DNA from 4 places in the Marinobacter bohaiensis genome. Region 3 is predicted to be linked to each of the others. Evidence: predicted binding sites of a transcription regulator. Region 3 holds the regulator's gene; each other region holds the start of a gene.
What was found. Region 3 encodes FliA, which starts transcription of late flagellar genes. Its sites were predicted from a motif close to CTAAAGTTTNNNNNNNNNNNGCCGNTAA; they were not measured.
Positions count from the first base shown of each region.

Region 1: a site for FliA is predicted at 2,825-2,852, ahead of DKK67_RS09955 (methyl-accepting chemotaxis protein). Genes of this name have one in related genera too.
Region 2: a site for FliA is predicted at 918-945, ahead of DKK67_RS18150 (methyl-accepting chemotaxis protein). Genes of this name have one in related genera too.
Region 4: a site for FliA is predicted at 2,993-3,020, ahead of DKK67_RS11925 (flagellin N-terminal helical domain-containing protein). Genes of this name have one in related genera too.

Region 1 covers NZ_QGEH01000001.1:2,214,728-2,218,798, forward strand. Annotated here, with positions in the region: gene DKK67_RS09945 (helix-turn-helix domain-containing protein) at 1-556, opposite strand, end outside; gene DKK67_RS09950 (methyl-accepting chemotaxis protein) at 838-2,730, shown strand; gene DKK67_RS09955 (methyl-accepting chemotaxis protein) at 2,960-4,071, shown strand, end outside.
Region 2 covers NZ_QGEH01000004.1:333,811-337,881, reverse strand. Annotated here, with positions in the region: gene fabB (beta-ketoacyl-ACP synthase I) at 1-169, shown strand, start outside; gene DKK67_RS21965 (helix-turn-helix transcriptional regulator) at 150-659, opposite strand; gene DKK67_RS18150 (methyl-accepting chemotaxis protein) at 1,048-2,742, shown strand; gene DKK67_RS18145 (MFS transporter) at 2,815-4,023, opposite strand.
Region 3 covers NZ_QGEH01000004.1:72,761-76,831, forward strand. Annotated here, with positions in the region: gene DKK67_RS16970 (chemotaxis protein CheA) at 1-1,006, opposite strand, end outside; gene DKK67_RS16975 (protein phosphatase CheZ) at 1,020-1,811, opposite strand; gene cheY (chemotaxis response regulator CheY) at 1,829-2,215, opposite strand; gene DKK67_RS16985 (RNA polymerase sigma factor FliA) at 2,388-3,128, opposite strand; gene DKK67_RS16990 (MinD/ParA family protein) at 3,196-4,008, opposite strand.
Region 4 covers NZ_QGEH01000001.1:2,657,606-2,661,676, reverse strand. Annotated here, with positions in the region: gene DKK67_RS11930 (tetratricopeptide repeat protein) at 1-1,214, opposite strand, end outside; gene DKK67_RS11925 (flagellin N-terminal helical domain-containing protein) at 1,436-2,947, opposite strand; gene DKK67_RS11920 (flagellin N-terminal helical domain-containing protein) at 3,487-4,071, shown strand, end outside.

The DNA.
Region 1 (4,071 bases), on a different contig from region 3:
CGGTAGAAAGCACGTCCAGAACCGAGGGCAGGAGGCGTCCGCCGGACCGCTGCAAGGCGTCCTCAAGGTTCCAGGCCTCAGCCAGCATGCTTCCGGACAGGCGCCCCAGCGGCGTCTGTCCACTGAGTGGCTGCCCCAGCAGATCCTCGATATGCGGAATGTGGTGCCTCATCACGCCCCGGGGAACCGTGAGCACCACCTGATCATCACCGGCTGGAAACTGATAGTGGTAGGGCTGGGCGCTGTCCAGAACCACGAGATCGCCGGCGTTCTGGATGGCGTCGAGGCCGCGCTGGCTGACCAGAGCCTTATCGCAGAACGACAGGGAAACGAAGTACTGTCCATCACCGGCATCATCCAGGTGATTGGAGTAGTCAACGGGCCGGGACTGGATTCGTGTGATTGAGCCCGGGCCGAAATCTCGCGCCTCGAGATAGCCATCAAACGGACCGTGACTTAACTGCTGATTGATGGTTTGCCGATACGTGCGACCAACCGCATCCTGCCAGTAGTCGAAGCGTTCATGCTCTCGAACGGCCTGTGTGGAATAACGCATTCTATGTCCCATGCCGGATGGCTTGCCTGGACTCTATTTTAGGGGCTGGGACGCTGCCTCTCCAGTCTCCCGACTCTCTGGCTGGGAGGCATCCGACAGCCTGCGGTCTGCAGCCCGTTACATTCTGTCACTACTGTGATCGCTAAAGTTCTCATCCATTCGGCCGATCTTAACGGGTAACACCTATAACACCTGTTGCAGGCTGGGCCGTCCTATAACTCCCGATAAAGAACAAACGACGGCGTGCGACCCACTCGATAGTCCATGGGAGAACCCCGTTCATGCGCAGTATGTCATTCGGGCAAAAGCTGTTAGCCGCCGTCGCGGTCCTTTTCATCCTGGTGATCAGTGTTTACGCCGTCATGGGCGACCGGCGTCTGATCGGTACCACGGAAACCTACGTTGATGCCCTGGTCGACGACTCGGTGGCCCAGAGCACGGCCAGTATCGCGGAATGGCTGAACAGCCGTCTGGATATCACCGAGGGTGCGGCCCGCGGCCTGGCTCCCATGAGTCAGGAAAACCAGGCGCGTGCGGTCTTGCAGGCGGCCACGCAGGGCGGCGGGTTCGAGAACGTCTACGTGGGCCGGGCCGACGGTTACATGCTGATGCCCACCGCCAAGGCGCAGGCGACGCTGCCCGACGACTACGATCCCCGTGTCCGCCCCTGGTACAAGCTGGCCAATTCCACCGGCGGGCGGGCCACGTTCACCGAGCCGTACCAGGACGCCAGCAGCGGTAACCTCATCATTTCCACTGTGGCGCCGGTGACATCGGGCACCTATCAGGGCGTGGTCGGCGGTGACATCACCCTGGCCACCATCGACCGCCTGCTGTCCACGCTAACCCTGGCCGATACCGGCTATGCCACCCTGATCACGCGGGAAGGCAAGATTCTCTACCATCCGGATCGCGAGCTGGTCGGCAAGAACATCGAGGAACTGATCGGCGATCGGCCCCAACTCGACGGGTCCACCCATCACTACGAATTCAATGACGCGGAATGGCGCACCAGTTTCCACGCCATCGACGACGCCCGCGGCGTGGAGTGGTACCTGGGCACCCTGGCCAACGAAGACAAGATCATGGCGCCGGTGCAGGAAGCGCGCATCGCCGGCTCCATCGTCGCGGTGATCGGCATCATCGTGACGCTGATCCTGCTTAATGTGGCGGTGCGCCTGCTGATGAAGCCGGTGCGCAACCTGCGCGATGCCATGCAGGACATCGCCAGCGGCGACGCGGACCTGACCCGTCGGCTGGAGGTGAGCAGCCAGGACGAGTTCGGCCAGACCGCCGAGAACTTCAACGCCTTTATCAGCAACGTGCAGGACGTTGTCCGGGACGTGCAACGTGGCGCGATCGAACTGCGCGATGCCGTGGGGTCGCTGAAGCAGACCGCCGGCGCCAGTCGCTCGAGCGTGGAAGGTCAGCAGACGGAAATCGACATGGTGGCCACGGCCATCAACGAGATGTCCGCCGCCGCCAACGAAATCGCTCAGAACGCGCAACAGACCGCCGACGCCTCGACCACCGCCGACCAGGACGCCCAGGCGACCCAGGAAACCGTCAAGGCCTCCCGCGATGCGGTGGAACGCCTGGCCACGGAGATCGCCTCGGCAGCCGAAGCCGTGGAAACCCTCGGTAAGGACGTCACCCAGATCAACACCATTCTGGAGGTAATCCAGGACGTCGCCGAGCAAACCAACCTGCTGGCGCTCAACGCGGCCATCGAAGCGGCCCGGGCGGGCGACGCCGGCCGCGGTTTCGCGGTGGTGGCCGACGAAGTGCGCAACCTGGCGCGCCGGACCCACGACAGCACCGAAGAGATCAACAGCATGATCGAGCGGCTGCAGAAGGGCGCGGATAACGCCGTCAACGTGATGCAGGAATCCCGCGCGGTGTCCAACGTGTCCATGGAGAAGGCCCAGGACGCCATGGATTCCCTCAACCGCATCGCCGAGGCCATCACCGCGATCAGCAACATGACCACCCAGATCGCCACCGCTTCGGAAGAGCAGACATCGGTCACCGAGGAGCTGAACGCCTCGATCAACCGCATCGCGGACCAGGGCCAGGAGGCCGCGGCGGCAGCCTCCGAGAACGACGTCTACAGCGGCAAGATCGATGACATCGGCCAGCACTTGCACGGCAACGTCGAGCGCTTCAACGTCTAGAGCAATGCGCAGGGCATCGGACGACCGGCGCGAGGTTCATGCCTCCTGCCGGTCGTCGCTTTGACAGGCCGGGAAACAATCCAACCAGACTGGGCTTAAGTCCCGGGCCCTCAGGCCGATAAGTACCACAGGGCCTGCCGAGCCCACCGACAACCACAATGATTCCGGAAAGCCCCTCCGCGCGACCGTTCGGTGCGGGCCGGTTACTTCGACCAGGAGAGTTCAATCGATGCGCAGTATGTCATTCGGGCAAAAGCTGCTGACGGCTGTCGCCGTTCTGTTCATCCTCGTTATCAGCGTGTACGCCATTCTCGGCGATCGACGCCTGAGTTCGACGACGGAAACCTATGTCGACGCCCTGGTGGATGACTCCATCGCCCAGACCCAGGCCAGCATTTCCGAATGGCTCAACAGCCGCCTCGCGATGGTCGAAGGGGCCGCGCGTAACCTGTCCGGCGCGGACACCGAGGAACAGGCCCGGGCAATCCTGCACACCGCGTCCCTCGGCGGTGGCTTCAAGGACATCTCCATTGGCCGTGCGGACGGCTACAGCCTGCAGGCCACCAGGGAATTGTCCGCCATGCTGCCGGACGGCTACGATCCGCGTACGCGCCCCTGGTACAAGGCCGGCATGAGCGCCAGCGGCCCGACGTTCACCGAAGTCTTCCTGGACGCCGGTACCGGCAAGGGCATCATCTCCCCGGTGGCGCCCATCAAATCCGGCCCCTACAAAGGCGTCGCCGCCGGCATCATCACCCTGGAAACGGTGGATGAGCTGCTGTCCGCCGTGACCCTGGCGGACACCGGTTACGCCGTTCTGATCAATGCCGACGGCAAGGTGCTCTACCACCCGAACCGCGAGCGGGTCGGCAAGAACGTCCAGGCATTGATCGGCGAAAAACCGCGCCTGGACGGATCCACGCATCTTTACCACTTCAACGACGCCGACTGGCGAGTGAGTTTCCATTCCATCGCCGACGCCAAGGGCGTCGACTGGTACCTGGGCACGGTGGCCAATGAGGACAAGATCATGGCGCCGGTACACAGCGCACGGATCACCGGGATTATCGTCGCCGTGGTCGGGATCGTGGTGACCCTGATCCTGCTCAACGTGGCGGTACGCCTGCTGATGAAGCCGGTGCGCAATCTGCGCGATGCCATGCAGGATATCGCCAGCGGGGAGGCGGACCTGACCCGTCGGCTGGAGGTAAGCAGCCAGGACGAGTTCGGGCAGACCGCCGAGAATTTCAACGCCTTTATCAGCAACGTGCAGGACGTCGTCCGGGATGTGCAACGTGGCGCCGTCGAACTCCGGGACGCGGTGGGCTCGCTGAAGCAGAC
Region 2 (4,071 bases), 260 kb from region 3:
GGGTTTCGTGACACCGTCGGCCAACATAGAAGCCCTGGACCCACGGGCGGAGGGCTATCCGCTGGTGCGGGAAGCTGTCTCAGACCGGGAGTTGCCGCTGGTGATGAGCAACAGCTTTGGGTTCGGCGGTACCAACGCGTCCCTGGTGTTCAGGCGATGGTCTGCCTGAAGGCGCCCGGCGACAGGCCCATCCAGCGCTTGAACGCGCGGCAGAATGCGCTGGGTTCAGAGAAGCCCAGCCGTTCCGCCACGTCAACCAGCGGGCGATCCGCATCCTTCAGCAGGGTGATCGCCTGTTCGCGCCGCACATCGTCGAGCAGGCGGCCAAAGGTCAGGTTTTCCAGCCGGAGCTTCTTGTAGAGCGTGTGCCGGCTCATGTATAGCCGTGACGCGATGGTTTCGGCCCGCACCGGTCCCTGTGCCAGCGCCTCGGCAATCAGCGGGCGGACCTTGATGCTGAAGGTCAGCGACGGCAGCCCGCGCGATTGGACCAGTTGCCAGAGCCTTTGTAGCTGTGAGGGCGACAGCGCCCTCGCCGGATTGTCCAGCTGTTCCGGTGTTGTGTCGGTGTAGCGTGCCAAAAGGCTGCTGCTGATACCCGCGGACTGGAGATAGGCGATCATCGCGGCAACCAGATTGGCAAAGGCGTCGGTCTTCATGACGTTCCGTCCCCCTGGGGCAAGTGCTCAAAAGTGCTCAACGGACTGTGAATGAATTTCAGCGTACACGTGTTAGCTGAAAGTGTCTCCGTGAACCTTGCGCCGGGTCAAGTCCGGTTTCGCCGAAAGACGGGGTCGGGGTGGGGCAGGCCACGCCAGGACTGGCTTTGTACTCTTGTGCCTCTGGTGAACCTGACCACCCTCCGGTGGCACGACTGATGTCGATGGTTCCGGAAACAAAACCCAAACAATTCCCCCCTACAGCCTTCCCCAACGCGGCCGTTACCCTCCGTATGGGCAGGCAGGATAGCCCGTCGCAACATCCACTCTGTTCCAGGCCTCGTTAAGGACGAACCCGGCTGTACGAGCGACCCAAAACAGGATTGCCATGAAGAACCTGACCATCCAGACGCGCGTTCTTTTGCTGGCCCTGGTGCCGGTGATTGTGCTCACCGCACTGCTCAGCACCTACAACCTCAAGCAGGCGCAGGGCATTGGCGACGAGGCCGTCTCCGGCTTTTCCGATGCCATGATGGCGACCAAGCGCCAGGAGTTGCAGAACTACCTGCAACTGGCGCGGTCCTCCATCGCCCACCTTTATGATCAGCCCGGTTCGGCGGACGACCCCGAGGTGCGCGAGAAAGCCATGGCGATCCTGCGTCAGCTGCGTTTCGATGACGCCGGCAGCATGGGCTATTTCTTTGTGTTCGATACCGACGGCATGACCGTGGCCCACGGCGCGAATCCGTCGCTGGAAGGCAAGAGCCTGTGGGATTTCCAGGATCCCAACGGCAAGTACCTGGTGCGCGAGCTGGTCAAGGCGGCCCGGTCCGGCGGCGATTTCGTGTCCTACGAGTGGGAAAACACCGGGACGGGTGACCCCGAACCCAAGCTGGCCTACGCGGAGATGCTGCCCGAGTGGAATGTGCTGATCGGCACCGGCTTCTGGATCGACGGCCTGGAGAAGCAGAAGGCGGCCCTGGCCAGTGACGTGGACGAGTCCCTGGCCGACGCGGTGATCGGGTCGGTGACCACGTCCGTGGTGGCGCTGGTGATCATCGTGCTGCTCGCGCTGGTGGTGGTGCGTAGCATCATCAAGCCGCTCAAGAACGCGGTGACCGCCATGAACGGCATCGCCAGCGGCGACGGCGACCTGACCCGCCGGCTGGAGGTGGACGGCAACCACGAACTGGGGCAACTGGCTGTGGCGTTCAACAGTTTCGCCGATCAGGTGCACGAACTGGTGGAGCGGGTGCTGTCCTCCACGCGCACGCTGAACGACGCCACCCACGAACTCAACGAGGTGATGAGCGAAGCGGAGCAGGGGGTTGAGCGCCAGACTTCGGAGAGCGACCAGGTCGCCACGGCGATGAACGAGATGACCGCCGCCGCCCAGGAAGTGGCCGGCAACGCCAGCGAGGCCTCCACCGCGGCGGATCATGCCCACGCCGAAGTCAGCGATGCGCAGGGTCTGGTGCATCAGGCCACCGGCGTGATCAGCGGTCTGTCCGAACAGGTGCAGCAGGGCGTGCAGGTGATCGAGAAGCTGGGTGAGGATTCCCGTAGCATCGACACGGTGCTGGAAGTGATCCGCGAGATCGCCGACCAGACCAACCTGCTGGCGTTGAACGCGGCCATCGAGGCGGCCCGGGCCGGTGAGGCCGGGCGCGGCTTTGCGGTGGTGGCGGACGAAGTGCGGACGCTGGCCAGCCGCACCCAGGAGAGCACCCAGCAGATCCAGGGCACCATTGAGCGTCTCCAGTCCGGCGCCGGAAACGCGGTGGAACTGATCGGCTCCATCAGCGAACGCAGCGAAGCGACGGTGGCGGAGACCCGCCAGGTGAGCGAGGCGCTGCAGAAGATCGGTACGGCGGTGCGCACCATCACCGACATGAACACGCAGATCGCCAGCGCGGCGGAAGAGCAGACCAGCGTGTCGGAAACCATCAACCAGAACGTCCACCAGATCGTGACGATCACCGAACAGACCGCCCAGGGCACCCGCCGCGCCGGCGAGACCACCCAGCGGCTGAAGGCGTTGGCGGCGGAAATGTCGGAGCAGGTGAGCCGCTACAAGGTCTGAACGACCCCGCCTAAACCCGATTGACCCACTTCGCGCCGGTGCGGCGGGCGTGAAGTGGGCGTCGCATTCGCGTCAGGCCCCGGCTCGCGCCAGGCGCCAGCTTCCCGGCACCAGCCGGTCCCCCGGCAGGATAAACGGCACCATGGCCATCTGGACGCCGGTGCCCACCAGCATGATCAGCCAGGCATTGGTCAGGTCCGCTGTCTCCTGGCGGATCATGCCCGCCACCAGCGGCATCAGGCTTGCCAGAATGTAGCCGCCGCCCTGCACGAAGCCCATCAGCGCGCCGGCTGCGCGTTCGTCGTCGAGATGCTCCATAGTGACGATCAGCGCCAGCGGGAACATCGTGCCGATCGACAGCCCCAGCGCCACGATCGCCGGCCAGACCAGCGCGTTGGGTGCGACGATCAGGGCCAGGAATCCGGCGACGCCGAGCGCGAGTACGGTGAACAGCAACTGGCGGCGATCCGGAAAGCGCGGCAGGACCACGGACAGCGACAGGCCGGCGCCGACTTCGATGAGCGTCAGCACGCCCAGCAGCAGGCCACTGAAAGCGGGGCTGTGACCCAGTTGCGTGTAGAACGGCGGCAGCCAGGCCAACACCAGGGTGTAGGCCGAGGTGCCGATGCCGAAAAACAACAGCAGGAACCAGGCGCGGCGCGAGCGTACGGGCAGGGCAAACCGCTGCGGCGCGGGAGAGGGGGCAAGGTGGCGCGTGGAGCGGCGCCAGACTACGGCGGCGATGAGCCCCAGCGCGCTCCACACCGACAGGGCAAACGGCCACCCCAGCCACTCGGCGAACGGAGCGGCGGTGCCGGCGGCGACGGCCGATCCGGCCATGATACCGGTGGTGAACAGCGCCATGCCCTGGCCGGCGCGCTCGCCCAGCCGGTTCTTGATGTACGCGGGCATCAGCGCCTGCACCACGGCAATGCCGACGCCGCCCACGGCGGCCGTCAGGATGAGCCATTCGTTACTGTGCCCAAACCCGCGAATCAGGCTGGCCAGGGCGATCACCAGCACCGCCAGACCCACGCCTTTCCAGGGGCTTATCCAGCGTTGCAGGACGCCGCCGAACAGGGCCACCAGGCCCATCGCAAACACCGGCAGTGTGGTCAGAAATCCGGCGCCGACGTCGGTCAGCCCCACGTTGAGCTTGAGCGTATCGAGGACCGGCCCGATCGCCGCCATGATCGGGCGCAGGTTCAGGCCGATCAGGAAAATGGCCAGCCAGATCAACAGACGGCTGTGGCGAACGGGCGGATCTTGAAGGGCTGGCATGGGCGGTCTCCTTACCTCTGGAAGACGCAGGCTACCCGGCAATATATC
Region 3 (4,071 bases):
CGGCCGTCGGCTGGGCGTCGCGCTGGGGTACCGCCGGCGAGGCCGGTGCTTTCTTGTCGTCAGCCGCTGGCTTGTTGTCGCCTGCACCCTGAGTGCTGGCAGCGGCGGGCTTCTGCGCCGGGCCGGTGGCCGGGCCCTTGCCCTTGCCGTGGAGCTCGTCCAGCAGGCTCTCAAACTCGTCGTCGGTGATCTTGTCGTCACCGCCGGCAGCGGCCTCCGGCGCCTTGCCGGCCGGCGTGTCGGGGCTGGCACCGGCGGCGCCCTTGAACTGGCCCTTACCGTGCAGCTCGTCGAGCAGATTTTCGAATTCGTCGTCGGAGATTTCGTCGTCGGCGGCCGCGGCGCTTTCGTTGCTCTTGGCGGCATCCGCCGGCGTGCCGCCGTGCTTGCCCTTGCCGTGCAGCTCGTCCAGCAGATTCTCGAATTCGTCGTCGGAGATCTCGTCGTCCTGGTCGGCGTCGCCGGACTCGCTCTTCTCACCCTCCAGGGCGTCGAGCAACTGTTCGAACTCGTCGTCGGTGATGTCGCCCTGGTCGGCGCCACCGGCGGGATCGCTTTCAGTCGGGGCTGGCTGACGGTCCTCCGCCGGCGGTTCGGCGGCTTTGGGCGCCGCACCTTCCGGCTCGGCCAGCGCGTCGAGGGCTGCGATCAACGCAGGGTCGGCCGGCGTTGGCTCTTCCCGGTTGCGCACCTGGTCGAACATGGCGTTGACGTTATCCAGCGCTTCGAGCACCACGTCCATCAGGTCGGACGTCACCTGGCGCTTGTGGTTGCGCAGGGTGTCGAAGACATTCTCGGCGGAATGGCAGCAGTTGACGAGCGCCTCCAACTGGAGGAAGCCGGCGCCGCCCTTGACGGTATGGAAACCGCGGAAAATGGCATTCAGCAGGTCGCTGTTATCCGGCTGCTGCTCCAGGTCGACCAACTGCTCCGACAGTTTTTCGAGAATTTCTCCAGCCTCGATCAGGAAATCCTGGAGAATCTCTTCGTCAGCATCTAACGCCATGCAATGTCCTCACTTAAAAACCAAGGCTGGACAGGAGGTCATCGACATCATCCTGGCCGGATACGACATCCTCACGCTCATCGGCGTGCATCTGCGGACCTTCCCCTTTCTCGATCGCCCGGGCCGGTTCTTCGCCCAGTTCATGGACGGTGCCGGTAATCTGGTCAACATGGCTGGCCATGACCACCAGGCTCAGGAGGTGCTCTTCCACTTCCTTGACCAGGGCGGTGACCTTCTGGATGACCTGCCCGGTCAGATCCTGGAAGTCCTGCGCCAGAAGTATTTCCGACAGGTGTGAGTACAGGATTTCCGTGTCATTCGCGGTCTGGTCGAAGAAGCGATCGATGCGGTGGTACAGCTCGCGGAACTCACCGGCACCGATTTCGCGACGACGCAGTTTTTTCCAGTCGTCGCGCAGTGCCAGGGCTTCCTCGCGCATGGCGCTGGCCTTGGGCATGGCCTCCTCGACCAGATCCATGGTGCGGTTGGCGGCGCTGCCGGTCATTTCCACAACGTAGGCCAGCCGGTCCGAGGCATCGGTCATCTTGGACAGCGCTTCGCGCTGTTCGGCGTTCTGCGGATCGATCTGGAAATTGCGAATCGCTTCGTGGAGGCTGCGCGTCAAACGGCCAACCTCGTGGTACAGGCTCTGGTCCCGCACGTCGTTGAGCTCGTTGATCAGACGCATCGCCGCCGCGTAATCCCCGGCATCCACCTGCGCCTTGAGGTCAGTCGCCTGCTGCTTCAGCTTTTCGGTGACTTCAGGGTCGAGCTTCCCCGCATTGTCGTCTTTTGGATTGCCCATGATTGGCGCTCTGATATTCAGGACTGGATGCGTTCGAAGATCTTCTCAATCTTTTCCTTGAGGACCGCTGCCGTGAACGGTTTCACCACGTAGCCATTGACGCCGGCCTGGGCGGCGGCCACGATCTGGTCGCGCTTGGCTTCGGCCGTGACCATCAGGATGGGCAGGTCCTTGAGCGTGTCGTCGGCACGACAGGCCTGCAACAGCTCGAAGCCGGACATGCCCGGCATGTTCCAGTCGGTGACGAGGAAGTCGTACTTGCCGCTCTTGAGCATGGGCAGCGCTGTGTTGCCGTCGTCGGCCTCGTCGGTATTGGTGAAACCGAGGTCGCGCAGCAGGTTCTTGATGATGCGCCGCATCGTGGAGAAATCATCCACGATCAGAATTTTCATGTTCTTGTCCAATGGGACCTCCAATCGTTACAACCCGGGATACCAATCGTGCCGGCCCGCCTCCTTCTGACCGGCCACACCGTGCCGGCGGGATCAAAAGGCACCGCCTATTCTGTCCAGTCCACGGACGCTGTAAAGCACCCGTTACCAAAAACTACAGTTTGTACCGTTCTCTAGTGTCGAATCAGCCCGGTTGCCAGTCGCTCAGGCGCGCTTTCAGACGCAGTGCCGCCTGACTGTGGATCTGGCTGACGCGACTCTCGCTGACGCCGATGACCGCGCCGATTTCCTTGAGGTTAAGCTCTTCCTGGTAATACAGACTCAGGACCAGCTTTTCGCGCTCCGGCAGCCCGTCAATGGCCTGAGCCAGACTGTGCCGAAAACCGGCTTCGGACAACTCCGCATAGGGGGCGTCAGATACCGCATCTTCATTGTCTATCGGCACCTCGCCGGATTCATTTAGCTCATCGAGGCTAAAAAGTCGTCCGCCGCTCGAGTCGGCGAGGCAGGCGTGGTATTCGTTGAGCGTCATTTCCAGCTCGGCGGCGACGTCCGCATCCCTGGCTTCCTCGCCGGTACGGGCCTCGACGGCCTTGATGGCCTGCGCGATGCGACGGGTGTTGCGATGGACGGAGCGCGGCACCCAGTCACCCCGGCGGATCTCGTCAACGATCGCGCCACGGATACGGATACCGGCGTAGGTTTCGAAGGAAGCGCCTTTATTGGCTTCGTATTTTTGCGCGGCCTCCAGCAGGCCGATCATGCCGGCCTGCATCAGGTCTTCCAACTGCACAGAGGCGGGCAGCCGCGCCATCATGTGCAGCGCGATCTTCTTCACCAGCGGCGCGTGATCCTCGACCAGTTGCCGGGCCGCACTCCGCTCACTGCTTTGTTGGTAGATTCCAAGGCCTTTTGCCAACGTCATCAATCCGGATTACCCAAACAGCCCGTTTGACCGCCATACCACCTGCCCTGTCGGCCGGCGTACTGCATCAGGCGTCAACCAGACGCTCTACGAAAAATTCCAGGTGCCCCCGCGGCGACGACGGCAATGGCCAGTTGTCGACTTTCTGGGCCAGGGCATTGATGGCCAGCGACGCCTTGGCGCGGGGATAGGCTTCGAGCACTGCACGCTGACGTTGTACCGCTTTCTTGACCGCCTCGTCGAACGGGACGATGCCCTCATATTGTAGTGCAACATCCAGGAATCTCTCGGTCACCCGGGTCAACTTGCCGAACAGGTGCTTGCCTTCCTGGTCGTTGCGTACCTGGTTGGCCAGGATGCGGAAACGGTTAGTGCCGTAATCACGGTTCATCAGCTTGATCAGGGCGTAGGCGTCAGTGATGGAGGTGGGCTCGTCGCAGACCACCAGCAGCAGCTCCTGGGACGCTCGCAGGAAGCTGACCACGGATTCGGAGATGCCGGCGGCGGTGTCCACGATGAGCACGTCGATCTGGTCGCCCAGTTCGCTGAACGCGTTGATCAGTCCGGCGTGTTCCATCGGCGTCAGTTGAGTCATGCGCTGGGTGCCGGAGGACGCCGGAACGATCTTGATGCCGCCCGGCCCGTCCACCAGGACGTCGCGCAGGTCGCACTGACCGTTCAGCACGTCGGACAGGTTGTGCTGGGCGGTGATGCCCAGCAGCACGTCGATGTTGGCCAGTCCCAGATCAGCGTCCAGGACCACCACACGACGCCCCATCTGAGCCAGGGCAATGGCCAGATTGACCGAAACGTTGCTCTTGCCAACGCCACCTTTGCCGCCGGATACGGCGATCACCTGAACCGGGTTTGGTCTACTCATGCCGGGTACAGTCTCTCACGACAGGTTGTGATTCTCTCGGCCGGTTCCGACCGGCTCTGTGTA
Region 4 (4,071 bases), on a different contig from region 3:
TGACTCAACGTCTGCCAGTGCGGCCAGGCCTGGGGCACATCTTCTGGCGCCAGCGCCAGCTCATCCTGCTTTTCCTCAAAACCCTGTTTGATGGCTTCCTCGGTGGCGCGGTGATAGTAGCTGGCTGCCAACAGCGGTTGCAGGCCTGTCGGCCACTCGGTCAGTCCCCAGCGGCCCAGTTGCGTTGCGAACGGCTGGTGGAACAGGGCGCCATAAAGAGCGCTGATCATCAGGGAACCGGCAATGGCCTCCATGCTTTCGCCCAACGCGAATTGCGCGCAGACGCTGCTGTTGATGGCGTCGATCACCCGAGCCTCGTTGTCGCCGGCGGGCAGGGCGTAGCCGGTGCGGTCCGCGTAGAGGGCAATGCCGATGGCCAGCCGGTGCAGCCCGTCCCGCAGGGTGGCGGTGGTCGCCACTTCGCTCAGGATGGCGTTACGCAGCAGCGTCACGAAGGATTCCACGGCCGGGTCCGGCATCAGGGTCTTTTCCAGGGCCAGCAGCAGGAGCTCGTCGTCAGCCGCGGCTTCAAGCAGCACCCGGGCATCGGGGTTGTCCAGGTCGTACTGGTGGCGCAGGATCGCCGCCACGAAGCGTCCCAGGTCCTGGTGCGGAATGTCGTCGCGCGAGAGCAGGGTGATGGCGTCGTAGGCCAGTTCCTGGTCCGCCTGATCAACGCTGAGCTGGGCGGCACAGGCCACCATGCCGCTGTAGATCGACGGCCATTCCAGGTTGAGCTGCAGCAGTTTGCGGTAGTGCAGGTAGGCGACATCGAACTGACCGAGTTGGCGCTTGGCGTGGGCCATACCGCAGAAAGCCGAGGCCGACTGGCGATCCCGGTTCAGCGCTTCCTGGAAATACTGCTCGGCCAGGGCCGGGCGTTCCGAGGCCAGCGCCCAGTAACCCAGGTTGGTGTATTGCTGGGGCTGATCCGGGTCGATGGACAGGCTGCGCTCAAACAGCGCCTGGGCGGTGTCCAGGTTGCCGTCGTCCATTTCCAGACGGCCCAGCAGTCCCCAGGCTGCCGCGTTGTCGTGGGTCCGCTCCATTACCTGAGCCAGATAGTGGCGGCTGTCCTCACGAGCTTCCAGCCGGGCCGCATAGCTGTTGCCGGGATCGTTCGACTGGTTGTAGGTCGAATTGGCGGCGAGCAACAGGCGCGCAATCGCGACTCTATCGTTCTGACCAACTTGCGGGTGGTGCTGTGCGTGCATGGATCACCTCGTCTGTTCCTTGCCGCCGGCAGGGTGGCACCGGCAATAATCTGCAGCTTTGGGCCGGGAATGGGCCTTTGGGAGAGGTAGAGCGAAAGGCGTGCCAGTTTTACGACATGGTCGGTGTCGGCAGGCGGAACGTGCGGATTTTCAAAGTTGGTGCAAAAGACGGGCGTAAAAAAGGCCGGCAAGTTGCCGGCCTTTTCGGGTTCCGCTGAGGCTTAGCCCTGCAGCAGCTGCAAGACCTGCTGCGGCTGGGCGTTGGCCTGGGACAGGACCGAAAGACCCGCCTGTTGCAGCACCTGGGTCCGCGCCAGTTCCGCGGTTTCCGCCGCGAAATCCGCATCGCGAATACGGGAGCGGGCGGCTGACAGGTTCTCGGACGTGGTGCTCAGGTTGGAGATGGTGGAATCCAGCCGGTTCTGGGCGGCACCCAGGTCGGCGCGGATGCCACTGATTTTCTCCAGGGCGGCGTCGATCACGGCAATGGCGCTGTTGGCGCCTTCCACGGTGCTGATGTCGATGCTGGAGACATCCTCTGTGGTGGAACCGACGGCGGTGCCACCGGCCTCATCCAAAATGCTGCCGGCGGTGTCGTCAATACTGGATGATACGGCAAAGCTCGAAGACGAGTCGAAAGTGATTTCGCCTGAAGCACGCGCGCTATCGGCGGTGTCGTCTGACCCATCAAGAGTGATGGCGTCTCCGTCCACTTCAGCGCCACCGCGGAAGCTGGCGGTAGGTGTTGTGGCGTTGGATGTGAAATCCTCAACCAGGATGTCTTTACCTTCCGCTTGCACAAGCGTCAGTCGGCCATCCTCCACTTCAGCGGTAATACCTGTGGTACCTGACGCGGAGTTGATCTCGCGCGCCAAGGGACGCAGATCGTCGACGTCGTCAATCTGGGCGGAGATCGTCGATTTTTCGCCTCCACTCGATATCGTCATGGAAACAGTGCCTGTACCGCCAAGGCCGAATAAGTCAGCCGTGGTTCGGGCTTGTGCTTCGACCCCCGTGGCATCCACCTGTTGGTTGATCGCCGCAGCGATGTCTTCGGCGGTATCGCCGCTCTCAACATCCACAGTGGCCTCACCCAGTGAGCTGGAGACGGTCAGCGTCTGAGCAGCAATGGTGTTTGCCGCTGACGCATCGCCAGCCGCTGCGGCGTAAACAGATCCACTGCCTTGTCCGGCAGTGGTGTTTGAGGCGCTCACACTGTTGTTGGCCAGATCCGTGGTTCGTGCGCCTTGAATAGAGACGGCAATGGTCTGGTTCTCGTTGGCGCCGGCCTGGAACTGCTGGGCCTGGAAAGAGCCGTCGAGCAGCTTGAGGCCGTTGAATTCGGTGGTGGTAGCCACCCGCTCCAGCTCCTGCTTGAGCTGGTTGACCTCGGATTGCAGGGCCCGGCGGTCGGAGGCGGAGTTGGTGGCGTTGGCGGACTGGACCGACAGTTCGCGAATCCGTTGCAGGATATCGCCGGATTGTCCCAGCGCGCCTTCGGCAGTCTGTGCCAGGGAGATGCCGTCGTTGGCGTTCCGAATCGCCTGGTTCAGACCATCGATCTGGGAGGTGAATCGCTCCGAGATGGCCAGGCCGGCGGCGTCGTCTTTGGCCGAGTTGATGCGCAGGCCGGAGGACAGACGCTGCATCGCGGTGTCCGAGTCCCGTTGGGTCGTGTTCAGGTTGCGCTGCGCATTCAGCGACGCAAGGTTCGTATTAATGATCTGAGGCATGCTGTTTCTCCTTGCCAGGAAAAGCCGGAACCCAAGTGCCCGATCAAAAGGACGCCCTACCGGCAAACGTTCGTTAAAATGCAAGCGTTGCCGTGCCAGAAGCGAAGTGTGTGCCAGTTTCTTGTTTTTATTTATAAGTCACTGATAATGATTGTAAAAAATAATTTGTCGCGAGACGGGTCGGCTTGCGGGCGCCGATATTTTGACTGACCGGCAGGAAGGGAATTGCCGCTTTTTCAACCGAGTGTGGGGAAGTCACGAGCGGCAGACGCACTCGATGGGATGGCCGGGTCTTGCACCCGCTTTAGGCGTTGAGGCGATATGAGGAAGGATTTTTTATCGACCTATCTTTATGAAAAGTAAAATAAAACTGAAAGCGTGATAGTGATTTACATTAGTTAACAAGAAAATCCGAAATTCTTTCTAAAGGATTCTTAACCCTCGCCGCTAAGCATTACAGCAGGGCGGCGCACCCAACTGATGAAAACGGGCGCCAGACCTCTTTCCAGTCAAAACTGACGGTTTCAAGGAGAAGCATCATGGCTCTCGGTATCAACACTAACGTTGCGTCCTTAAGCGCTCAGAACAACCTGAACAAGTCCCAGTCTCTCTCGGACCAGGCTCTTGAGCGTCTGTCCTCCGGTCTGCGCATCAACTCGGCTAAAGACGATGCGGCTGGTCTGGCGATTTCCTCTCGTTTCGATTCACAGATCCGCGGCCTGAACGTTGCCCAGCGCAACGCCAACGACGGTATCTCCCTGGCACAGACCGCTGAAGGCGCGCTGGGGCAGGCCGGTGACCTGCTGCAGCGGATTCGTGAGCTGTCGGTCCAGTCGGCCAACGACACCAATTCCTCTTCTGACCGGAAGTCGCTGCAGGCCGAAGTAAGCCAGTTGCAGGCGGAACTGAACCGCGTCGCCGACACCACCAACTTCAACGGCCAGACCCTGTTGAACGGCGACTTTACTAACGCCCAGTTCCAGGTCGGCGCCAATGCCAACCAGACTATCAATGTCACCATGGGCAGCGCGCGTGGAACGGATATTGGCAACTATACCTTTGGTGCAAGCGGTACCGCGCTTGGTCAAGCGGCTGCATCTAACGCTGTTGCCGGAAGTGAGGCG